2 regions of the Blastococcus sp. SYSU D01042 genome follow, and region 1 is predicted to be linked to the other one. Evidence: predicted binding sites of a transcription regulator. Region 1 holds the regulator's gene; the other holds the start of a gene.
What was found. The regulator LexA, encoded in region 1, represses DNA repair genes until DNA is damaged. The targets are predictions, from matches to a motif close to TCGAACANNTGTTCGA.
Positions count from the first base shown of each region.

Region 2: ACI79H_RS12000 (DUF222 domain-containing protein) is a predicted target of LexA. The motif match lies at 7,002-7,017, and genes of this name have one in related genera.

Region 1 covers NZ_JBJGZM010000005.1:39,239-51,300, forward strand. Annotated here, with positions in the region: gene ACI79H_RS11120 (DUF349 domain-containing protein) at 1-108, opposite strand, end outside; gene ACI79H_RS11125 (hypothetical protein) at 218-943, shown strand; gene miaA (tRNA (adenosine(37)-N6)-dimethylallyltransferase MiaA) at 940-1,863, shown strand; gene dapF (diaminopimelate epimerase) at 1,860-2,732, shown strand; gene ACI79H_RS11140 (hypothetical protein) at 2,736-2,960, opposite strand; gene ACI79H_RS11145 (NAD(P)/FAD-dependent oxidoreductase) at 3,076-4,446, shown strand; gene hflX (GTPase HflX) at 4,547-6,028, shown strand; gene ACI79H_RS11155 (phosphatase PAP2 family protein) at 6,092-6,814, shown strand; gene ACI79H_RS11160 (hypothetical protein) at 6,861-7,859, shown strand; gene lexA (transcriptional repressor LexA) at 7,915-8,682, opposite strand; gene ACI79H_RS11170 (LysM peptidoglycan-binding domain-containing protein) at 8,890-9,459, shown strand; gene ACI79H_RS11175 (hypothetical protein) at 9,591-10,418, shown strand; gene nrdR (transcriptional regulator NrdR) at 10,855-11,340, shown strand; gene ACI79H_RS11185 (vitamin B12-dependent ribonucleotide reductase) at 11,485-12,062, shown strand, end outside.
Region 2 covers NZ_JBJGZM010000005.1:233,807-245,868, reverse strand. Annotated here, with positions in the region: gene ACI79H_RS12020 (NAD(P)-dependent alcohol dehydrogenase) at 73-1,101, shown strand; gene ACI79H_RS12015 (hypothetical protein) at 1,131-1,313, opposite strand; gene ACI79H_RS12010 (ADP-ribosylglycohydrolase family protein) at 1,507-2,901, shown strand; gene ACI79H_RS12005 (ATP-binding protein) at 3,095-5,695, shown strand; gene ACI79H_RS12000 (DUF222 domain-containing protein) at 5,770-6,984, opposite strand; gene ACI79H_RS11995 (hypothetical protein) at 7,207-7,647, shown strand; gene ACI79H_RS11990 (FAD-dependent oxidoreductase) at 7,680-9,389, opposite strand; gene ACI79H_RS11985 (carboxyl transferase domain-containing protein) at 9,487-12,062, opposite strand, start outside.

The sequences.
Region 1 (12,062 bases):
GTCGCCGGTCGGGTCGGCGAGGGCGGCCTCGGCGGGCGTCGCCGCCTCGGGGGTGCCCGCCTCCGGCGTCACCGCGAGGGGTGCCTGCTCCACCTCCGGGCTCGCCACGTCGGGAGTCTCCACAACCGGTGGAGAGGCCTGCTGCGCCCCGATGCCGGGGTCGTCCGTGCTCGACACTCCGGCAGTGTCCCACGTCGCATCGGCGACACTGCTCGCTGTGAGTGCCGTTCCCGGGAGGCCGCCGGTCCCGTTCGCCCCCGACGGGGTCACCGTCGCCTTCTGCCCGGCCGCGCCGCTCCTGGTGCCGGCGGTCGAGGGCTCGGCCGACCCGGACACGGCGGCCCTCCGCCGGGCGTGCGCCGACGCGGTCGCGGCGATGCTCGCGTTCGGTCCCGAGGTGGTCGTCGTGGCGGGGGCCGGCGCGCCCACCGGGGTCCGCTTCGGCGACGGCGACGCCGGTGACCTGCGGGGCTTCGGCGTCGACCTGGAGGTCCCCTTCACCGGGCGGGTCCGCCCCGGTGGACGGCGGCTGCCCTTGCCGCACCTGCTGGGCGCCTGGCTGCTGGGCGAGGCCGGGTACGCCGGGACGCGGCTGGGCACCGGTCCCGACGACGTCGCCGGGCTGGTGCGGTCCCTCCCCGGTGCGGTCGGCGTGCTGGCGATGGGGGACGGCTCCGCCCGGCGCAGCATCAAGGCACCCGGTCACCTCGACCCCGCCGCGGAGCCGTTCGACGACGCCGTCGCCACCGCGCTGGCCGGCGGGGACGCGGCCGCGCTCGCCGCGCTGGACGCAGCCGAGGGCGAGCGCCTGCTGGCCGCCGGCGTCCCCGTCTGGCGGGCCGTCGGCACCGCTCTGGCCGACCGCCCGGTCGTGGCGCACCTGCACGCGGCGACCGCCCCGTTCGGTGTCGGCTACCTGGTAGCCGACTGGGCAGCGCGGTGAGCGCAGCACCGCCGGTGCTGGCCGTCGTCGGGCCGACGGCCACGGGAAAGACGGCGCTCGCCGTGGAGCTCGCCCGCCGGCTGGGCGGCGAGGTCGTCAACGCCGACTCGATGCAGCTCTACCGCGGCATGGACATCGGCACCGCCAAGCCGGACGAGGCCGAGCGCGGTGGCGTGCCGCACCACCTGTTGGACCTGTGGCACGTGCGGGAGCCGGCGTCGGTCGCCGAGTACCGGGACCGGGCGCGCGCGGAGATCGACCGGCTGCGCGCCGCCGGCGTCGTCCCGCTGCTGGTGGGCGGGTCCGGGCTGTACGTCCGCGCCGTCCTCGACGAGCTGGACTTCCCGGGCACGGACGCCGCCGTCCGGTCGCGGCTGGAGGAGGAGTTGGCCGCCCTCGGCCCGGCGGCGCTGCACGCCCGGCTCGCCGAGGTCGACCCCGCCGCCGCGGCGGCCGTGCTGCCGAGCAACGGGCGGCGCATCGTCCGCGCGCTCGAGGTCGTCGAGATCACCGGCCGGCCGTTCCGCGCCACGATGCCCGAGCCGGCACCCCGCTACCCGGCGGTGGTGGTGGGCCTGGACCGCGAGCCCGCCGAGCTCGACGGGCGCATCGCGCGGCGGGTCGACCGCATGTGGGCCGCCGGCTTCGTCGACGAGGTCGCCGCCCTGGACGCGGACGGGCTGCGCGAGGGGCCGACGGCGTCGCGCGCGCTCGGCTACGCCCAGGTGCTCGCTCAGTTCGACGGCGCGCTGACCCCCGACGAGGCGCGCGAGCGGACGGTGACCACCACCCGGCGCTTCGTGCGGCGGCAGCGCTCGTGGTTCCGCCGCGACCCGGCCACCACCTGGCTAGACGCCGGGCGACCGGACCTGGTCTACGCCGCGGCCGCCCTGGTCGCCGACCGTACGATCGGCCGGTGACCGCCACCCCGCGCGTGCTGATCGGGCACGGCACCGAGAACGACTTCGTCGTGCTGCCCGACCCCGACGGCACGGTGTGGGACGGCACGCGGCTGGACGCCGCCGTGGTGCGGCGGCTCTGCGACCGCCGCGCCGGCCTCGGTGGCGACGGCGTCCTCCGCCTGGTCCGCAGCGTGCACGTGCCCGACGCCGCAACCGTGCTGGGCGCGGACCTCGACGCGTGCGAGTGGTTCATGGACCACCGCAACGCCGACGGCTCCTACGCCGAGATGTGCGGCAACGGCATCCGGCTGTTCCTCCACGCGCTCGTCGCCGAGGGGCTGCTCGACCGCGCGGCGTGCACCGACGGCGTGCTGGTCGGCACCCGCGGCGGCCCGCGCCGCGTCGGCGCCGCCGCTGACGGCCGCTACTGGGTGGACATGGGCCCGGCGCGCGAGTTCGGCACCGGGACCGCGCTGCTCGACGGGCACGAGTTCACCGGCCGCGCTGTGTCGATGGGCAACCCGCACCTCGCCGCGCTGACCGGCATCGACGTCGACACCCTGGACCTGGGCCGTGAGCCCTCCTTCGACGCCGCGCTGTTCCCCGAGGGCGTCAACGTCGAGGTGGTCAACGTCCTCGAGCCCGGCGCGCACATCCGGCTGCGGGTGTTCGAGCGCGGGGTGGGGGAGACCCGCTCGTGCGGGACCGGTGCGTGCGCGGCGGCCTTCGCCGCCCTCGCCGACGCGGGGCTCGCCGAGGGGACGGTCGTGGTGGACGTGCCCGGGGGCCGCCTCACGGTGGAGATCGGCCCCCGGACGACGGTGCTCACCGGCCCGGCGGTGCTGGTGTCGACCGGTTCGCTGTGCCCGGAGTGGCTGGACGCCTGAGCGTCAGGGCGAGTCGGGGGTGTCCGCCCGGCTCTCCGGGTCCTCGGTCGGCGCCTCGGGCTTGTCGCCCGGTCCGACGTTGCCCGTGCCCCGCGGCTCGCCGCGGCCGGTGTCCTGGTCGGCTCCGCCGAAGGGGTTCCGCGGCGGTCCGCCGATGCCCTCGGGGTCCCGGCCCGGGTCGTCCACCTCGCTGTTCGCCCCGAGGCTGCTCGATCCGCTTTCACCCATGTCCGCTCCTCGTCCGTGGTGGCCGTGCGTGCTGCTCGTCCGTCGACGGCTACCCGGCGGGCGGCCGGCGCACGCGTGGGTGGTGTCCCGCGGCGCGGCCGTCCATGCTCGCGGGATGACCGGTCGCCCTCCGCGGGTGGTGGTCGTCGGCGGCGGCTTCGCCGGCTTCCACGCCCTGCGCGCCCTCGAGAAGCGCCTCCCGGCCGACGCCGCCGAGCTGGTGCTGGTCAACACCACCGACTACATGCTCTACAGCCCGCTGCTGCCCGACGTGACCGCCGGCCTGCTCGAGCCGCGGCACATCGCCGTCTCGCTGCGGCAGCGGCTGCCGCGCACCCGGCTGGTGCTGGGCCGCGCCACCGACCTCGACGTCGCCGGCCGCACGGTGCGCGTGGACCTGCTCGAGGACGGCGCGGTCGTCTCCCGCACCACCTCGCTCGAGTGGGACCGGCTGGTCCTCGTCCCCGGCTCGGTCACCCGGCAGTTCGACATCCCGGGTGTCGCCGAGCGGGCGCACGGGGTGAAGACGCTGGTGGAGGCCCGCTACCTGCGCGACCACCTGCTCACCCAGATGGACCGCGCCGACGTGCTGCCCGACACGCCCGAGGGTCGCGCGGAGAAGGAGCAGCGGATGACCGTGGTCGCGGTCGGCGCGGGCTACACGGGCACCGAGATCGTCGCCCAGCTGCAGCACCAGCTCGCCGCCGTCGCCTCGCGCTGGGAGCGGGTCACGCCCTCCGACGTCCGCTTCGTGCTCGTCGACCTCGCGCCGACCGTGCTCCCCGAGCTGGGCCCGCAGCTGGGCGACATCGCGCTGTCCGCGCTGCGCCGCCGCGGTGTGGACGTGCGCCTGGGCGTGACCGTCCGCGAGGCCCGGGACACCGAGATCGACCTGACCGACGGCACCACCGTGCCCAGCCGCACCCTCATCTGGGGCGCCGGGATCGTGGCCAGCCCGCTGGTCACCCGGGTGGGCAGCGAGCTGCAGCGGGGCCGCCTCGTCGTCGACCCCTTCCTGCGGGTGCCGGCGGCGCCCGGCGTCTACGCCGCCGGGGACGCCGCGGCGGTGCCGGATCTGGTCGTCGCGGAGAGGAACCGGGGCGAGGGTCCACCGCCGGTGACGCCGCCCACCGCTCAGCACGCCCAGCGGCACGGGCACGCGCTGGGCCGGAACGTCGCGGCGGACCTGGGCTTCGGCCGCGCCCGCCCGTACCGGCACCGCGACCTCGGCCTGGTCGCGGACCTCGGCGGGTGGGACGCCGTCGCCAAGCCGCTCGGCATCAGGCTGCGCGGGCCGCTGGCCAAGGCGGTGGCCCGCGGCTACCACCTGTACGCGCTGCCGGCGGTCACCAACCGGGTGCGGGTGGCCGTCGACTGGGCGCTGGCCGCGGCGCTGCCGGCCCAGGACGTGCAGATCGGCGCGATCCCGCGCGAGGCCGCCCTCGTGAGCACCGCGCAGCAGACGGAGCGGTACCTCGCGGGCTGACCGCCTGCCGTACCCGGGATGGACCCGGGCGGGTGGTGCGTTGTACCCGGCGATGACAACTCAGGTGCTTGGAACGCACGACCGTGCAACGCTGGAGACGATGACAACCGCTCAGAACCGCGCCATCCTCGACGACGCCGAGGCTCGCGTGGACAAGGCCGCGGCAGCCCGCGCCGCCGACGTGCGTCCGGCGCGCGACGAGGCCGACGACACCACCGGCAGCTACGACCTCGAGGCCCGTGGGGCGCTGCGCCGCGTCGCCGGTCTGTCGACCGAGCTGGCCGACGTCACCGAGGTCGAGTACCGGCAGCTGCGCCTGGAGCGCGTCGTGCTGGTCGGTGTCTGGACCGAGGGCACCCAGGCCGACGCCGACCGCTCCCTGGCCGAGCTCGCCGCCCTCGCCGAGACCGCCGGCTCGGAGGTCCTCGAGGCCGTGAGCCAGCGCCGCGACAAGCCCGACGCCGCCACCTACGTCGGCTCGGGCAAGGCCGCCGAGATTCGCGACATCGTCGCCGCGACCGGCGCGGACACCGTGATCTGCGACGGCGAGCTCACCCCCGGCCAGCTCAACCAGCTGGAGAAGGTGCTCAAGGTCAAGGTCGTCGACCGGACGGCGCTGATCCTGGACATCTTCGCCCAGCACGCGACGAGCCGGGAGGGCAAGGCGCAGGTCGAGCTGGCGCAGATGCAGTACATGCTGCCGCGGCTGCGCGGCTGGGGTGAGTCGATGTCCCGGCAGGCCGGTGGCCGCGTGGCCGGCGGTGGCGGCATCGGTACCCGCGGTCCGGGTGAGACCAAGATCGAGACCGACCGGCGGCGCATCCGCGCGCGGGTGAGCAAGCTGCGCCGGGAGATCGCCGGCATGTCCACGGCCCGCACCACGCAGCGGAGCAGCCGCGACCGCAACGCCACCCCCAGCGTCGCGATCGCCGGGTACACCAACGCGGGCAAGTCGAGCCTGCTCAACCAGCTGACCGGTGCCGGCGTGCTGGTGGAGAACGCGCTGTTCGCCACCCTGGACCCGACCGTGCGGCGGGCCGAGGGGCCCGACGGCCGGGAGTACACGCTCACCGACACCGTCGGGTTCGTGCGGCACCTGCCCCACCAGCTCGTCGACGCCTTCCGGTCGACGCTGGAGGAGGTCGCGGCGGCCGACCTGCTGCTGCACGTGGTCGACGGCTCGGACTCCGACCCGCTGGGCCAGATCAACGCCGTGCACGTCGTGCTGCAGGAGATCGACGCCTCCGCCGTGCCCGAGGTGATCGTCGTGAACAAGGTCGACGCGATGGACGAGGAAGCCGTCCTGACCCTGCGCCAGGCGCTGCCCGGTGCGGTCTGGGTGTCCGCCCGCACCGGCGCCGGCATGGACCAGCTGCGCGAGCTCATCGCCGCCCGCCTGCCGCACCCGGACGTCGACGTCGACGTGCTGGTCCCGTACGACCGGGGTGACCTGGTCGCCCGCGTCCACCGCGACGGCGAGGTGCTCGCCGAGGCGCACGAGGCCGGGGGAACCCGGCTCACCGCGCGGGTCGACGGCGCCCTCGCCGCGGCACTCGAGGGTTTCGCCGTCCCGGTCGGCTGACCGGGACGGCCGCGACCGGCTCGTCCAGGTCACGACGAGGTCACAGCCCGGTACGGTGAGCCCGTGACGAGCGGCGTGGTGCGCGACGCCGGCCCCCGGGGGACCACCTCCGGGCAGCCGGTGGGGCGGCCGTCGTGGTGGGCGGTGGTGGTCTGCCTCCTCGCCGGGGGGCTGATCACCCTGGACCTGCTGACCTGGGGGGCCACCGAGCGCCTCGACCTGCGGGTGTCCGACGTGGTGACGAGCTGGGGGCTGGCCGATTCGGCCGCCTACCCGCTGGTCTGGGTCGTGACGCAGCTGGGCGGCCGGGTGACGATCCTGGCCGTGCTGGTCGGGCTGGTCGGCTACCTCGCCTGGAGCCGGCGGACGCTGCTGCCCGTGCTCCGCGTGCTGGTCGCCGTGGTGCTGCTGACCGGTGCCGTCTACGCCATGAAGTACGGCACCGGTCGCACCGCACCGCGGTTCCCGGGCAGCTACTTCTTCCACGACGACGGCGCCTCGTTCCCGTCCGGGCACGTCGCCAACGCCGTGCTGATGTGGGGCGTGGCGCGGTGGCAGGCCGTCGAGTACGGGCTGCCCGTCCGGGTGCAGCAGGCGTTCTGGTGGCTGAGCGTCGTCGGGCCGGTGCTCACCGGGCTGTCGATGATCTCGCTGAACTTCCACTGGGTGACCGACGCCGTCGTCGGGGCGGCGGTGGGCGTCGTGCTGCTGGGCGTGGTTCACGCACTCGACGCAATCGTTCTGTCACGCTGGGTTCGTGCCCGAGCAGGCCGGCAGACCGCCTAGCGGCTTCGGAGGACGGCGAGCCACGCGAGCCATCCGGCTCGGCGCGGTGGTCCTCCTGGGTTCCCTCACGCCCGTCGCCGGCGCGGCCGGGGTCGCCGCGGCCGAGGAGGCCGCCCCGGCGGTGCGGTGCCAGATCACCGATCCCGCCCTCGCCGAGATATCCGGCCTGGTCGACCTCGGCGACCGGATGCTGGTCATGAACGACGGCGGGGACCGGCTCGGCGTCTCGGTGCTCGACGCGGCCTGCCAGGTCCTCGAGACCCGGACCGCGGCTGTCGACCCCTACGACCCGGAGGACCTCGCGCTCGGTGGCGACGGCACCCTCTGGCTGGCCGATGCCGGAGACAACACGGCCGTGCGCTCGACCGTGGCGCTGCTCGCGCTCCGCCCCGACGGTTCCGCGGGCGTCCACCGGCTCACCTACCCGGACGGCGCGCACGACTCCGAGGCGCTGCTGCTGGCGCCGGACGGCACGCCGTTCCTCGTCACGAAGGACGTGCTCGGCTCCAGCGGCGTCTACCGGCCCACCGCGCCGCTGTCGGCGGAGGCGACCGTGCCGATGGAGCGGGTGGCGACGGTCAACATGACGCTCACCGGGACCCCGGGCGGCCCGGTCGGCCGCGCCGGTCAGCTGATGATCACCGGGGGAGCGGTGGCCGGCGACGGGCACGCGCTGGCGCTGCGCACCTACACCGATGCCTACGTCTGGCCGCTGACCGGCTCCGACGTCCCGGCCGCCCTCGCCGGCACACCGGTGCGCATCCCGCTGCCGGAGTCGCCGCAGGGAGAAGCCATCAGCTTCACCGCCGACAACCAGCAGCTGGTCGTCGCCAGTGAGGGCGTGCCCAGCGACGTCGTGGTCGTCCCGATCCCCGCCGCCACCCCGGGGAGCGCGCCGGCGTCCTCGGGCGCTGCGGTGCCCACGCTCAGCGAGCTGACCGGCGACGGGAGGTCGGCCATCACCTCGGCGATCATCGCCGCGGTCGTCGCCACCCTGGTGGTGTGGATCTGGGGACTGGTGCGCCGGAGCAGGACCCGTCCCTGACCCGGGGCGGACGTCCGCGCCGGCCCCGTGGGGTGGGGCCGGCGGGGAGCTCGGATCAGACGCGCCGCAGGACGGAGACGACCCGGCCGAGGACCGTCGCGTCGTCGCCGGGGATGGGCTCGTACGCGGGGTTGTGCGGCAGCAGCCAGACGTGGCCGTCGCGGCGCTTGTAGGTCTTGACCGTCGCCTCGCCGTCGATCATGGCGGCGACGATCTCCCCGTTCTCCGCCGTCGGCTGCTGGCGCACGACGACCCAGTCGCCGTCGCAGATCGCCGCCTCGACCATCGAGTCACCGGCGACCTTCAGCATGAACAGGGTGCCCTCGCCGACCAGCTCGCGGGGGAGGGGGAACACGTCCTCCACCGCCTGCTCGGCCAGCACCGGACCACCGGCGGCGATCCGGCCGACCAGCGGCACGTAGGTCGGCGCCGAGAGCGGCTCGTCGGTGCCCGGAGCGGCCTCGGCCAGGGGCGCGGCCGGGCTCGAGGTGTCACCGGGCAGCCGGACGTCGAGCGCGCGCGGACGGTTGGGGTCGCGCCGCAGCCAGCCCTTCTTCTGCAGCACCGAGAGCTGGTGGGCCACCGACGAGGCCGACGACAGGCCGACCGCCTCGCCGATCTCGCGGACCGAGGGCGGGTACCCGCGCCGGTCGATGGAGTCGCGGATGACCTCGAGCACCCTGCGCTGGCGCTGGGTCAGCCCGTCGCCGTCGGTGCCGCGGTCGGGGAAGGAGCGCACCGACGCGGTGCTGCTGCCGGTGTCCGGTTCCGTCGTCGCGCTGCGCGTCCGCCGGCCGCCCGACGTCCCGCTGGTCTCCGCCACGTCTCCTCCTCGCCGGCCGCCGGTGCGGCCGTGCTGGTCGTCTCGCAGAGACCGTAGCGCCGATCATCGCGGCTTTCAAACAGGTGTTCGAAGAAAGTCGTCGCGTCGGGTCGCTTCTGTCGGTGGCGTCCGGTAGACATCGCACAGACGTTCGATTCGAACAACCGTTCGAGGACGTGGTGGGCATGCCGGGTCGGAGGAGTGGTCATGGGAAGCGTGGCGCAGGCCGTGGTGGAGTTCGACGAGGCCGTGCAGGCGCCGTGGCGCCCGCCGCTGGCGGGGGGCACGGCTCGGCGCGGGCAGTTGCGCGCTGTGCCGGACCCGGTCCGGCAGCCGTCGCCTCCCCGCCCGCCGGTGGAGCGGGCCGCGGTCGCGCCGGCGGCGGTGCGCCGCACCCCGTCGACGCCGGCGGCCCGGCCCGCGCGGCCCGCTCGTCCCGCGCCCCGGATGGCGCCCCCGGGTCACGGTCCGGTCGTCCCGGCCGCGCCCGGCCTCCGGCTCACCCGCCGCGCCCGGCGCCTGGGCGTCGTGCTCGGGCTGGCCGTCGGTGTCGTCCTCGGCTCGTGGGTGGGCTCGGCGGTCGCCGGCGGAGAGGAGGGCCTCCGCCTGGCCGGGGAGGTCAGCGTCGTGGTCGAGCAGGGCGACACGCTGTGGTCGATCGCGGCGGCCGTCGCGGGGGACGAGGAGGACGTGCGCGCCGTCGTCGCCGAGATCAGGGAGCGCAACGAGCTCCGCGACGCCGCCCTGGTCCCCGGCCAGGTGCTCGTCCTGCCGTGACCGGCTCGCGCACCCTGACCGACCCTCTCGGCGACAGGGCAACACCTCTCCAACCGGACGAGGTCGCTTCGTCAATCCTCGGTCCGGGCGCCTCCACGCAGAGTGGTGGAGCCAGCGCTTACGGTCATCGCGTGTCAGGTACCACGGACAGCCGCGCCGCTGTGTTCACCGGTTCCCCGCAGTCGGTCGAGGTCTACCAGGCCGGCACGTGGTGGTCGGGCGAGCTGCTGGGCTGGCGGCACGACGCCTCGGGCAGCTGTCAGATGTGGGTGCGCGTGGTCGTGGGCGGGGTCGAGGAGACGGCCTGGATCGACCTGGCCGCCCTCCGGCTCCCCGGCGCCGCCGCGCCGGCCCCGGGGGTCGGGGTGATCGACTCCCGCGTGAAGCAGGAGCTGCCGACCGCCCAGGCGGTCTCGGCCCTGCGCGGCCGGGCGCGCACCGGTGAGCCCGCCGCCACCGACGCGCTGCCGCTGCTCCGCGACGAGCCCGCTGCGGCCGGCGCGCCCGCCGTGGACGCCCCCACGGTCGCGGTCGCCCGCCCCGGCGGCCGTCGTCGCGCCCCCGAGACCGGCGAGGTGCCCGTGCTGTCCGCCCCGGCCGCCGTCCCGGCTGCCGCGTCGGCCGGGCGCCACCGTGCCCCCGCCGACCCCGGCCGGCACCGAGCTGCCGACACCGAGGTCTTCGCGGCCGTCTCCGACGCGACCGCCCAGCTGTCCGCCGTGGGCGCCGAGCACGCGCCCCCCGTCGAGGCGCGCCGCGCGGTCCGGCCGCACGCCGGCGCCGGGTGGACCGTCCCCGCTGCGCGCAGCCCCCGGGCGGAGGAGTCCTACGGCCGGTCGGAGGTCTGCACCGGCCGCATCGAGGTCGAGCCCGACCTCCTCACCCGTCCCATGCGGCTGAGCGACCTGGCACCGCACGCGCGGCGTCCCCGGGTGAGCGGCGCCGTCTCCGGCGCCTGACGGGCCGGCCCCTCGGCGGTTGACCCCGGGTCGGCCGCCGTCGGCTGTCCGCTGGTGTGCCCTCGCATGCCGCCGGTGTCCTCCACCCCTCCGCGGGTTGCCGAGTCGGCATGTCGCCGAGTCGACCCGTCGCCATGTCGACGGGTCGGTGCAGCGCGTCGCCGTCCTGGTCCGGCGCGTCGCGCGGGCGTGTCGTGTGACTGCTGGGAAGGCGTGTTCCTGCGGGTGACAGCAGTGTCGGGGCGGAACACGCCGACCGATGCACGTCTTGCACATCTAGTGGGGCCAGGCTTAGGGTTCCACTAGATCTAGTAGTTACAGAGCTGTAAGCCTTGTCCACACGCTGGTCCTCAGGTTCTCCCCGTGACGTCCACCGGATGTCCCCAGGAGGGTCCACAGGACGGCCGGGCGAGGCCGCCGAGGGAGGTGAACCGCGATGCGTTGCCCGTTCTGCCACAACCCCGACAGCCGTGTCATCGACTCGCGGGAGGCCGACGAGGGAGCCACCACCCGTCGTCGCCGGTCGTGCCCCCAGTGCAACCGCCGGTTCACCACCGTCGAGGAGGCCGTCCTCGCCGTCGTCAAGCGCAGCGGCGTGAGCGAGCCGTTCAACCGGTCCAAGGTGGTGGCCGGTGTCCGCCGGGCCTGCCAGGGCCGTCCCGTCGACGAGGACCAGCTGGCGCTGCTGGCCCAGCAGGTCGAGGACACCATCCGCGCCAGCGGAGCGGCGGAGGTGCCGGCCCACGAGGTGGGCCTGGCCATCCTGCGACCGCTCCGGGAGCTGGACGAGGTGGCCTACCTCCGCTTCGCCAGCGTCTACCGCGCCTTCACGTCGGTCGCCGACTTCGAGAAGGAGATCGCCGAGCTCAAGGCGCGGACGGCCGCGGGTGAGTCCGCCTCCGGCCCGCCCGGCGGCCCCTGAGAACTGTCAGCACCTCCGGGTAGACAGCACACCGAGCACCCCGATCGCGGCTCTTCCCCAGCCCTCCGATCCCGCACCGCGCGGCTCCATGGCGCGCACCGAGCACCACACCGAGCACCAGACGACCAGGGAGAGCTCCACACCATGACCGAGACCGACGACCGCTTGGCCGGCACCCGCGCGCGGCGCAGCTCGAAGGCGCCCAGCCGCAAGGGCCTCAAGATCAAGCGCGTCTTCACCACCGCCGGTGTGCACCCCTACGACGACGTGACGTGGGAGCGCCGCGACGTCGTCATGACCAACTGGCGCGACGGCTCGATCAACTTCGAGCAGCGCGGTGTCGAGTTCCCCGCCGAGTGGAGCATCAACGCCACCAACATCGTCACCACCAAGTACTTCCGCGGGGCGGTGGGCACGCCGCAGCGCGAGACGAGCCTGCGCCAGCTCATCGACCGGGTGGTGCTCACCTACGGCGCGGCCGGCCGCGAGCACGGCTACTTCGCCAGCGAGGGCGACGCCGAGATCTTCGAGCACGAGCTGACCTGGATGCTCATGCACCAGTACTTCAGCTTCAACTCGCCGGTGTGGTTCAACGTCGGCACGAGCTCGCCGCAGCAGGTCAGCGCCTGCTTCATCCTCGCCGTCGACGACGAGATGGACTCGATCCTCAACTGGTACCGCGAGGAGGGCCTGATCTTCAAGGGCGGCTCCGGTGCCGGCCT
Region 2 (12,062 bases), 190 kb from region 1:
GGGCGGCGTGACGGCTCCCCGGTGAGGCCCTAACGTCCGGGAGGGACCCGTACCGGCATCGGAGGAGCAGGCATGCGCGCAGTGCAGTACCGGACCGTCGGGAGCCGGCCCGAGGTGGTCGAGGTCCCCACGCCGGAGCCCGGGCCAGGACAGGTGCGGCTGAAGGTGACCGCCGCGGGGCTGTGCCACTCCGACGAGTTCGTGATGAGCCTGCCGGAGGGCGCCTACGAGCTGCCGATGACGCTGGGGCACGAGGGCGTCGGCGTGGTCGACGCCCTCGGGCCGGGTGCGACGGGTGTCGAGGTGGGCGAGCCGGTGGCCGTCTACGGGGCCTGGGGCTGCGGGGTGTGCCACGCGTGCGCCCAGGGTGCGGAGAACTACTGCCCGCGGGCGTCGGCGCTCGGCATCCAGCCGCCGGGGCTGGGGGCACCGGGGGCGATGGCCGAGTACCTGATCGTGGACGACGCCCGGCACCTGGTGCCGCTGGGCGACCTCGACCCGGTGGCCGCCGTGTCGCTGACCGACGCCGGGCTGACGCCGTACCACGCGATCGTCTCGTCGCTGGGCGCGCTGCCGGCCGGCTCGACCGCGGTGGTGATCGGCGTGGGCGGGCTGGGGCACGTAGGGATCCAGATCCTGCGCGCGATCACCGGCGCGACCGTGATCGCGCTGGACATCGACGAGGACAAGCTGAAGCTGGCCCGCGAGGTCGGGGCGCACCGGGCGCTGCCGTCGGACGAGTCGGCGGTCGAGTCGATCCGCTCGCTGACCGGCGGGGTGGGCGCGCAGGCGGTGTTCGACTTCGTCGGCGCGGCGCCGACGCTGGAGATCGCCCGGCAGGCCGTGGCGGCCAACGGCGTCATCCAGATCGTCGGCATCGGCGGTGCCGTGCTGCCCACCGGCTTCTTCTCGACGCCGATGGGCGCCACCGTGCGGGCGCCCTACTGGGGCACCCGGTCGGAGCTGATGGAGGTGCTCGACCTGGCGCGGGCCGGTGCGATCCACGTCGAGACCGAGCGGTTCACCCTCGACGAGGCGCCGGAGGCGTACCGCCGGCTGCACGAGGGGACGGTCCGCGGCCGGGCCGTCGTCGTGCCCTGAGTCCCCGCTCTCCTACGTGCCGCGAGCGCTCAGCGGCTCCGGTCGTCCTCGTCCGGTCGCGGCGGCTGCGGCGCACGCCGCTCGGACGAGAGCTCGATCCGCTGGGTGGCGTCGAGCTCCGCGACCTCGAGCTCGCCGGTGTCCGGACGGGCGTGCCGCCCGATCCGGGGCAGTGCGAACTCAGCGGTCTCATCGAGCAGGTGCTTGCCCACGACACGTTCCTTCCCTGGGGTTCGCCCAAGGGTACGGACGAGTACCGACCATCCGCGGGACTTCCGGAGAAGGCCCAGGTGAGCAGTGGGTGGCGGGTGTGGTGTGACTGCGGGTGTCGCTCTCCCCCCGGCCGGACGGGCGGCGTCCAGCCGTCGGGGATGCTGTGCAGGTCCGATCCAGCGAGGAGTGCCCGTGCCGCCGTCCATGCACCGCAGCCACCGGGTCGCCGGGGCGCTCGTCGGCTCCGCCGTCGGTGACGCCCTCGGGGCGCCGTTCGAGTTCGGCCCGGCCGGGCAGTTCTCCGCCCGCTTCCCCGTGCCCGCGCGGGGTGCGAAGACGGAGATGTGCGGCGGCGGGTCGCTGGGCTGGGAGCCGGGCGAGTTCACCGACGACACCCAGATGGCGCTGCTCGTGGCGACGTCGCTGGTCGACCGCGGCGCGCTCGACGCGGCCGACGTCTTCGACCGGTTCGCGGCCTGGGCGCAGGCCGGACCACCGGACATCGGCAACCAGACGGCCGCCGTGCTGCGCTCGGGCCTGTCGTGGTCCGAGGCCGCGGCCGAGCACTTCGCCCGGTCCGGGCACGCGGCGGGCAACGGCTCGCTGATGAGAGCGACGCCGGCGGCGATCTGGTTCTCCCGCTCCGGCACCGAGGCGACCGTTGACGCCGCCCGGCAGATCTCGGCGCTGACCCACGGCGACCCGTCCGCCGGCGAGGGGTGCGCGATCTTCCACGAGCTGATGCGGGTGGCGCTGGACGGCGGCGACCCGCTGGTGGCGATCCCGGCAGCGCTGGAGCTGGTCGCCGAGGAGCACCGGGAGCGGTGGGCGACGGTGCTCGCGGATGACTGGACGCCGGACCAGGCGACCGAGTCGAACGGCGCGGTGTGGCCGACGCTCGGCTCGGCAGTGTGGGCGCTGCGCCACGGGCGCGACTTCGCCCGGGTGCTGCGGCTGGTCATCGACCTGGGCGGCGACACCGACACGGTGGCGTGCGTGGCCGGCGGGCTGGCCGGGGCGGTGTTCGGGATGGGCGGCATCCCGAGCCGGTGGTCGTCGGTGGTGCACGGCCGGGTGCCCGGCTTCGCGGACAAGCTGTGGCGGCTGGCCGACCTGCAGCAGCTCGCCGCGGCGCTGGACGGCGGCGTGCAGCAGAGCTACGACCCCGGCGTCATCCCACGGATCGGCCCGGCGGAGGTGCTGCCGGGGATCTGGGCGGCCAACCTCGACGGCGCCCGGTACAGCGAGAAGGACTTCGCCGTGATCTCGCTGTGCCGGCTGGGCGAGCCGTTCGAGCACGAGCTCCAGCGGATGGCCTACGTCGCGGACAACGAGCACAACAGCGACCTGGACGTCGTGCTCGAGGACGTCTTGGCCGACATGGAGGCGCTGCGCGCCGAAGGGCACCGGCTGCTGGTGCACTGCCACGGCGGCGCCTCGCGCACCGGCCTGGTGCTCCGCGCCTGGCTGATGCGCACCGAGGGCATGACCGCCGACGAGGCCACCGCCCACGTCGCCGCCCGCTGGCCGCACCTCGGCCTCTGGAACGCGAGCTTCACCGCTGCCCTCGAACGTCTGACCACGTAGCCCGGCGCCTGTCCCGCGGGCGCATTCCGGACCGGCGCGAGCCGCCTCTGGGCACTCCCGCCCGTCGGCGTCCGGGAGTACGGTCCCGCGCATGGCGCCCGCGGACGGCGCAGCGGCACGCCCACGCGCGGGCCGGTCGCGCCGGTCCTCCACTCGCGACGGTCGGCTGCCTGCCGGCGTCGTCACCTTCGTGATGTCCGACATCGAGGGCTCCACCCGGCTGTTCCACGAGCTCGGCGAGGAGTACCCGGCCCTGCTGGAGCGGTACCGCGCGCTGCTGAGCCGCTGCTGCCGGGAGCACGACGGGATCGCCGTCGAGACCGACGGCGACGCGGTGCTGGCCGCCTTCGCTGACGCCGGGGACGCGATCGCCGCGTGCCTGGACGCCCAGCGCGGGCTGGCCGGCCCGCGCTGGAAGGGCGCGGTGCGGGTCGTCGCCCGGATGGGGGTGCACACCGGCGAGGCGACCCCGGTCGGCCCCGGCTACGTCGCGCTGGCGGTTCACCAGGTGGCCCGCATCTGCGCCGGGGCGCACGGCGGGCAGGTGCTGGTGTCGTCGGCCGCTGCCGACGCCGCCGGGGGCCGGTTGCCGTGGAACGCGGAGCTCGCCGTCCTGGGCTCGTTCCGGCTGCGGGGCTTCCCCGCCCCGGTCCAGCTGGCCCAGCTGCGCCACCCGGACCTGCGGGCCGACTTCCCGCCCCTCCGCGGGCTGGGCAACGTCACCGCCGTGCTGCCCACGCCGCTGACCTCGTTCGTCGGCCGGGTGCGCGAGCTGGACGTGCTGGGCGCCCGGATCGCCGCCCAGCGGCTGGTCACCGTCGTCGGCCCGGGCGGCAGCGGCAAGACGCGGCTGGCGCTGGAGGGCGCGCGGCGGTCGGAGGCGCGCGGCACCCCCGCCGTCCTGGTGGAGCTCGCCGGCACCAGCGCGCCCGCCCTGCTCCCCGCGCAGGTGGCCACGGCGCTCGGCATCCAGCTGTCGGTCGGCGATCCGGTTACGGCGCTGGCCGACGCGCTCCGCGACCGGCAGCTGCTCGTGCTGCTCGACAACTGCGAGCACCTGCTCGACGCCGCCGCCCTGCTGACCGCGACGCTGCTGGCGCGCTGCCCGGACCTGCGCGTGCTGGCGACGTCGCGGCAGCCACTGGGCGTGCCCGGTGAGTCGGTGCTGCCGTGCGAGCCGCTGGACGTGGAGGGCGACGACAGCGACGCGGTCCGGCTCTTCCTCGACCGGGCGAGCCTGGCGGTGCCCTCGGTGGCGCCGTCCCCCGCGGACCTGCCCCTGGTGCGGCGGCTCTGCGCGGAGCTCGACGGCCTGCCGCTGGCGCTGGAGCTGGCCGCGGCCGCGCTGACCACGATGCCGTTGACCGAGCTGGTGGCCCGGCTCGGGGACCGCTTCGCCGTCCTCGGCCAGGAGGTGCGCGGCGTGCCGGAGCGGCAGCGGACGCTGGCGGCCACCATCCGGTGGAGCGTCGACCGGCTCCCGGAGAACGAGCTGGCCCTGTTCACGGCGGTGTCGGTGTTCTCCGGCGGCTTCGCCACCGATGCCGTCGACGCCGTCGCCGGACCGGAGCTTGGGGACGGCGCGCGCACGCTCATGCCGCTGCGCGCGCTGGTGGACAAGTCGCTGCTGCAGATCGACCACGGCGCCGGCCGGTACCGGATGCTCGAGACGCTGCGCCAGTACGCCGACACGCTGCTGGACGACGCCGCGCGGCGTCGGCTGCGGGACCGGCAGCTGACCTTCCTGGTCGACCTCGCCGAGCGGATCGAGCCGACCCTGCGCGGGCGGGAGGGGGCGGCCGGCTGGCGGCGGCTGGACGCCGAGCGGCTGAACGTGCGCGCCGCGTTCGGGCACGCGCTCACCACCGGCCAGGGCGAGGCGGCGCTGCGGATCGCCGCGGCCGTCAACTGGTGGTGGTACCGGCGCGGCCAGGTCGCCGAGGGCCGCCAGTGGCTGGCCGACGCGCTCGCGGCCGCACCGGGCGCGCCGGCCGGCGTGCGGGTGCGGGCGCTGCTCGGGGACGCGCTGCTCGCCTACCTCGCCGGGGACGTGGTCTCCATCCGCGAGCGGGTGGAGGAGGTCGTGACCCTCGCCCCCGAGGAGGCCGGCGACACCGTCGCGCTGGCGATGGTGCTGCGGGCGTTCGTCCGCGCGCTGCTCGGCGAGGAGGAGGCGATCGCCAGCTTCGAGGTCGAGGCCGAGCAGGCGGTGGCGGCCGCCGAGCGCAGCGGGGTCGGCTGGGTGCGGGCCGAGATCGCGATGACGCGGGGGCAGTTCGCCCGGATGGCCGGGGACGCCGACGCCGCGCTCCGGCACCTCGACGAGGCGGAGGCGATCGCCGTCGAGTTCGGGCACAGCTGGGCCGTCGGGTCGGCGCTGTTCGTGCGGGCCAAGGTGCTGCTCGCGCTCGGCCGCGGCCCCGAGGCGGTGCGCGCGGCGGCGATGGGGGTGAGCGCGGCACTGGCCGACGACGACGCCACCGGTGTCCTCGCGGTCCTGCTCACCGGCGCGGGCGCGGCCACCGCGGCGGGCTCACCGCGCTCGGGGGCGCTGATCCTGGGTGCGGTGGAGACGCTGAGCCGCCGGGTGGGCTACGACCCGATGCTGATGGACCCGGTGGACGGGCAGGCGTACGTCGCCGCCACCCGCGCCGCGCTGCCGGCGGACCAGTACGAGGCCGCCTGCGCCGAGGGGGCGGCGTTGGACCTGCCGGGCGCGGTCGCGGTGCTGATCGACCTGGCCAGCAGCGTCCACGCCGAGCAGCCGGCCGGTGTCGTGGACGGCGGCGACTGAGGCGGCTCCGGCGCGCGTCTGACCCACGCCGTGGACGCTTGCGCCCCCGTGACGTCGGACCCGTTCCACCTCGCTCAGTGGAGCAGCGGAACTCCGATGAGGATCTCGGTGTCGTCGGGGCGGTAGGTGTGCCATCGACCGTGCGAATCTCGTTCGATCCGGAAACCGGAGTGCACCTTCGTGTGATGGCGTTCGCAGAGCAGCGCCGAGTTCTCCAGGGAGGTGTCCCCGCCGTCGGCCCAGTGCAGGACGTGGTGGACGTCGCACCACCAGGCCGGCGCCTCGCAACCGGTGAACACGCAGCACTGGTCGCGCAGCTCCACCGCCCGGCGCAGGTGCGGCGGCACGACCCGGTGGGTTCGGCCGACGTCCATCGGCATCGAGTCCGGGCCGATCACGATGCGGGTGACGTTGCCGTCGCACGCCAGCATCCGCGCGCGGGCGGCGGAGATGGCCGCCCCCAGGCCCGACGTCGCGGCACCGATGCCCTCGGAGGGGTCGACCAGGTCGTCCAGACCGACCAGCACCCCCACGTGCGGTTTGACGGTGCGCAGCGTCGGCAGCTCCCCCGAGGCCAGATGGATGTCCGCCAGTTGGACGAGAGCGTCGCCGAGCCGCTGGGCGCGGGTACGGGTGTCACCGGCGCAGCGGCTCTTCGCGGCGATCGACTCCAGAGCGGTGGCGACCTTCTCGCCGCCGACGGCGTCCAAGGCGCCGCCGATGGTCCAGGAGCCATCGGGGTGCTGCACCATCGTGACCGCCCGCTCCTCGGTCGCGTCCGGCTCGGGCCCGTCGGGATCGAGAGCTGCTAGATAGGCGCCGACGGCCTTCTGCAGGTCGCGGTGGGGCGCCTGCACCGCGACCGCGACCAGAGCGGCCTCGATCTCGGCCAGGTCGACGCCGGCCGCCGCGGCTTTCTCCAGCGCGGCGGGGGTGCAGATCTCGGCCAGCAGCTCCACCTGGTGGGTCGTGATCTGCCCGGCCGCGTAGGCGGCAGCCACCGCCGGCAGGTGCTCCTGCACCCGGCCGGCCTTGATCAGACCGGTGACGGCCGGCCCGGACTGCCGGGCATGCGTGCGCAGCCAGGGGCGCATCGCCTTCAGCCCGTCGCGCTCGGCCGCCTGGGCGCAGTCGGCGCGGCGAACGGTGCGGGCCAGCTCCGCGTCGATCATGTTCCGGGCGCGGGTCAGCGCGAGGGTGCGATCGAGCAGGTCGGCGTCGGAGCTATCGAACAGGTCGTCGGCGGTCAAGGCCTCGAGCGCGTCGATCGCCGATGCGAACTCGCCCACGAAACCTCCCACGTCGTTCGATCAGGTGTTCGAAGTCTACCGCCACCGCGGGGCGCGCGCAGCATGAACTCGCAGCTCAGCGACTTGTCCACAGTGTGGTCGCGAGCCTTGACGGGCCGGTCGGCGCAGCCCTGGTCTGAGCCGGCGACGCCCGCGTCGCGGACGTCCGCGCCTGTGGACAACCTCCATCCAGCTCGCGCCGCTGCGCCAGAGTCCCCGTCCATGTCGACCCGACCGCACCCCACCGTTCCCGTCACCAGCGACGCCGAGCTGACCGAGCGCTGGCGCGCCCTCCTGCAGCTCGACGGCCCGCCGTCCCGCCGCACGTTGTTCCTGGCCTGGCTCCGCCGCGACGGCAGCATGGTTCCGCTGCTGATGCCGGTGGACGACGTGCCGCTCGAGCCCGACCGCGAAGCTCTCGGCAACCTCGTCGCCGTGCACGCCGCGGTCGCCGACACCGAGGACGTCGACCCCAGCGGCCTGCACCTGGCTCTGCTGGTGGAACGCCGTGGCCCGGCCGGGCTCTCCGCTGATGACCACGCTTGGGTCTCGGCGGTCGAGGCGATCCTCCGCGACCGCGACGGCCTGGACTGCAGCATGCACGTCGGCAACGGGCGCACGGCGGTTCCGGTCCTGCTGCGCCGGAGCTGGCCGTCGGGCTGACGCCGGACGACGCAGGTCCGCGATCGTCGCGGTCAGTGCACTCCCGCTCGGGGGCTCGGAAGGCCGGCTGGTTGGGGGCCCCGACGGTCGCCGGTGAGCAGGCGGTGGACGAACTGGATGGCCACCGAGCCCTCTCCGACGGCGGAGGCCACCCGCTTGACCGACCCGCTCCGGACGTCCCCGGCCGCGAGCACGCCCGGCACGCTGGTCTCCAGCGGCAGCGGCGGCCGGCCGAGCGGGGCGAACGCGTCGGCGTCCAATTCCGACCCGGTGACGACGAAGCCCGAGGCGTCCCGCTGGAACGTCGGCGGCAGCCAGGCGGTGTGCGGCTGGGCTCCGATCATGAGGAACAGCGCGTACGCGCCGACGGTCTCGAGTCCGCCGTCCGCCCGGTTGCGCAGCACCAGGTGGTCGAGCCAGCCGTCGCCCCCGCCGTCGACGACCTCGGTGCTCGTCCGCACCTCGATGTTCGGCGTCTCCTCGACCTGCCGGACCAGGTAGTGCGACATGCCGGCCTCGAGCGTCGCGGCGCGGACCACGAGCGTGACCCGCTTGGCGTAGCCGGCCAGGTGGATCGCCGCCTGCCCCGCGGAGTTGGCGCCGCCGACGATGAACACCTCTTCCCCCGCCACCAGCGACGCCTCTGAGGCGGCGGCGCCGTAGAAGACGCCGGCACCGTTCAGCGCTTCCAGCGACTCGACGCCGAGCCGCCGGTAGCTGGCGCCGGTGGCCAGGACGACCGCGCGGGCGCGCACGACGCCACCGGTGTGCAGGTCGACGACGATCTCGCCGTCCTCGCGGGCGAGGTGGGTGACCTGCTGCATGAAGGCGAAGCGGGCACCGAACACCCAGGCCTGCTGGTAGGCGCGGCGGGCGAGATCAGCGCCGGTGACCCCACGGGGGAAGCCGAGGTAGTTGCGAATCGAGGAGCTGCTCGTCGCCTGCCCGCCGATGCTGCCCGAGTCGATGACGACGGTGCGCAGCCCCTCGGACGCGCCGTACACGCCGGCGGAGAGCCCGGCCGGGCCGCAGCCGACGATCACCAGGTCGTAGCACTCGCCCGACGGATCGAGCTCCTTGCCGGCGGAGCGCGCGATGTCGGTGTCGGTGGGGTCCTCCATGACCGCACCGTTGGGCATGACGAGCATCGGGAACCTGCGCGGCCCGGTGCCGGCGAGGATGGCCCGGCCCTCGTCGGAGTCGGCCAGGCAGAAGCGGTGCGGCATCGCGCAGCGCCCGAGCACCTCGCGCAGCCGGTACGCCCGGCCCGACCAGGTCTCGCCGACGACCTCGATCGTGTGCGGGGCGCGCCGGCGGGTCTCGGCCCAGGCGAGCAGGAACGTCGACATGGCCAGGTGGAACTGCTCGTCCGGCGGGGGCGCGGGCCGGACCACGTAGTCGTCGATGCGGCCCCGGGCGATGGCCTCGAAGAGGGCGTCCCCGACCTCCGGCACGCCGACACCGGCCCAGGCGATGAGCAGGGCGCGCTGGGCCTGCGGGAACCAGCGGGCCACCTCGCCGAGGAGCTCGGTGCCGGGAGCGCCGCCGAGCTGCTCGGCCGCGAGCACCAGCGCGACCTCCTCGCCGGTGCGGGCCAGTTCCTCGAAGGTGCTCCGCGCCTCGGCGGCCGAGCCCAGGGTGCGGACGCGGTAGTCGGGTGAGTACCGCGTGCGCAGCTCCCGCTCGACGGCGGCGAGCAGGGCCGGATCGTCGTCGACGGCGACGATCAGGGGCGCGTTCATGGCGGCTCCGGCAGATCCGACGCAGGGCCCCGTGCCCGCAGATCGTAGGAACCGGCACCCCGCCGCGCCAAGGCCTCCGGCCTGGATGGACGCGCTGCTACCAGGTGTCCACGTTCGGCCGCACCCGCCCGGCCGGCCGCGGGGTGGCCGCCGCCTCACGGGTCAGCGTGGTGATCCAGCGGCGGGTGTCGGCGGGGTCGATGACGTCGTCGATCTCCCAGTGCGCGGCGACGTTGAGGCCCTTGCCGCGCTCGTAGGCGGCGGCGACGGCGGCCTCGTAGGCGGCCTGCCGCTCGTCGTCGTCCTCGATGGCCGCGAGCTCCCGGCGCATGCCCAGCCGCACCGAGCCCTCCAGGCCCATCGGGCCGAACTCGCTCGACGGCCAGCCGACGGTGAACCGCGGCACCTTGGTGCTGCCCCCGGCCATGGCCTGCGCGCCGAGGCCGTAGGCCTTGCGGACGACGACGGTGCCCAGCGGCACCGACAGGTTGGCGCCGATGACGAACAGCCGGGAGAAGTGGCGGACGGTGGCCGTCTTCTCGGACTCGACGCCGACCATGAAGCCCGGGGTGTCGCACAGCGAGACGACGGGCAGGCCGTGGGCGTCGCAGAGCTGCAGGAAGCGGGCGGCCTTGTCGGCGGCGTCGGCGTCGATCGCGCCGCCCAGGTGGGTGGGCACGTTGGCGAGCACGCCGATCGGCGCGCCCTCGACCCGGGCCAGCGCGGTGACCATGCCGGCGCCCCAGCCGTCGCGGAGCTCGAGCACGCTCCCCTCGTCGGCGAGCGCGTGCAGCACGGCGCGGATGTCGTACACCCGCTTGCGGTTCTCCGGGACGAGGTGGCGCAGGAGGCGCTGGTCGGGCGCGGTCCAGTCGGCGACCGGGCCCTGGAAGTAGGAGAGGTACTGCTTGGCCGCGGCCACGGCGGCGGCGTCGTCGGCGGCCCGGATGTCGACGACCCCGTTGGCGTGCTGGACGTCGATCGGCCCGATCTCCTCGGGCGCGACCACGCCGAGGCCGCCACCCTCGATCATCGCCGGGCCGCCCATGCCGATGTTGGCGTCTTCGGTGGCGATGACGACGTCGCAGGTACCCAGCAGCGCGGCGTTGCCGGCGAAGCAGCGGCCGCTGGCGATGCCGACGGTGGGGACGAGCCCGGAGAGCCGGCCGAACAGGGTGAAGGCGGCGGTGTCGAGCGCGGAGACGACCGGGTGGTCGACGTCGCCGGGCCGGCCACCACCGCCCTCGGCGAAGAGGACGACGGGCAGCCGCCGCTTCTCCGCGAGCTCGAACAGCCGGTCCTTCTTGAGGTGGCCGCGCATGCCCTGGGTGCCGGCGAGGACGGTGTAGTCGTAGGAGACGACGATGGCGGCGCTGTTGGCCCTGCCGACGGTGTCGCCGTTGACGTCGGCCAGCCCGCCGACGACGCCGTCGGCCGGGGTGCGCTCCTGCAGCTCTTCCCGTGAGCGCCTGCGCTCCTGGGCGGCGAAGACCAGCGGGCCGTACTCGAGGAAGCTGCCCTCGTCGACGAGGTCGGCGAGGTTCTCCCGTGCCGTGCGCCGGCCCTGGGCGTGCCGCTTGGCGACCGCCTCCTGGCGGTGCTCGTCGAGGCCGAGTTCGTGGCGGCGGCGGACCTCGGCGAGGTCGGCGCGGTCGGCGTCGAGGTCGAACTGGTCCTGCTGGCCCTGGTGGTCGCCGTCGGTGTGCTCGACGGTGGCGAGCAGCTGCCCCTGCTGGACGGTGTCGCCGACCTTGACCGTCACCTCGTGGACCGTGCCGCCGGCCGGAAGCGCGACGACGTGCTCCATCTTCATCGCCTCGAGGACGAGCACCACTCCCCCGGGCTCGACGGTCGTGCCGGCTCTTGCCTCGATCGCGACGACGGTGCCGGGGACCGGTGCGTGGAGGCCGTCCTCGCTGTGCTCTTCCGGGGCGGTGTGCTGGCCGGCGGCGGCGACCAGCTCGGCGACGTGATCGTCGACGAACGTGGTGGTGGCTTTCCGTGCCACGACGTCGGGTTGGGTGACGACTGCGCGGAGGAAGGCGGTGTTGGTGGCGACGCCGCGGACGTCGACCTCGGCGAGGGCCCGGTCGAGGGCGCGGAGGGCGTCCTCCAGGTCGCCCATCCGCTCGGAGACGACGACCTTGGCCAGCAGCGAGTCGTACAGCGGGCTCTGCTGGGCGCCGGGGCGGGCGGCGGTGTCGACGCGGACGCCGGGGCCGCCGGGGAGGGTGAGCGCGGTGATCGTGCCGGCGGAGGGGACGAGAGCGCCGTCGGCGGTGACGGTCTCGGCGTTGACGCGGGCCTGGACGGCGACGCCGCGGGGGGCGGGGGCGCCGTCGGCGAGGCCGAGGTCGGCGAGGGTGGCGCCGGTGGCGACCCTGAGCTGGAGGCGGACGAGGTCGAGGCCGGTGGTCTCCTCGGTGACGGTGTGCTCGACCTGCAGGCGCGGGTTGCACTCGAGGAAGACGAAGTTGTCGGGGTCGTCGGCGGGGACGAGGAACTCGACGGTGGCCAGGCCGATGACGCCGGCCGCGCGGGCGAAGGTGGCGGCGGCGTCGTGCAGGCGCCGGCGGGTGTCGTGGGGCAGGTCGCCGGCGGGCGCGATCTCGATGATCTTCTGCCGGTGCCGCTGGAGGGTGCAGTCGCGGTCGCCGAGGACTGCTGTTGCGC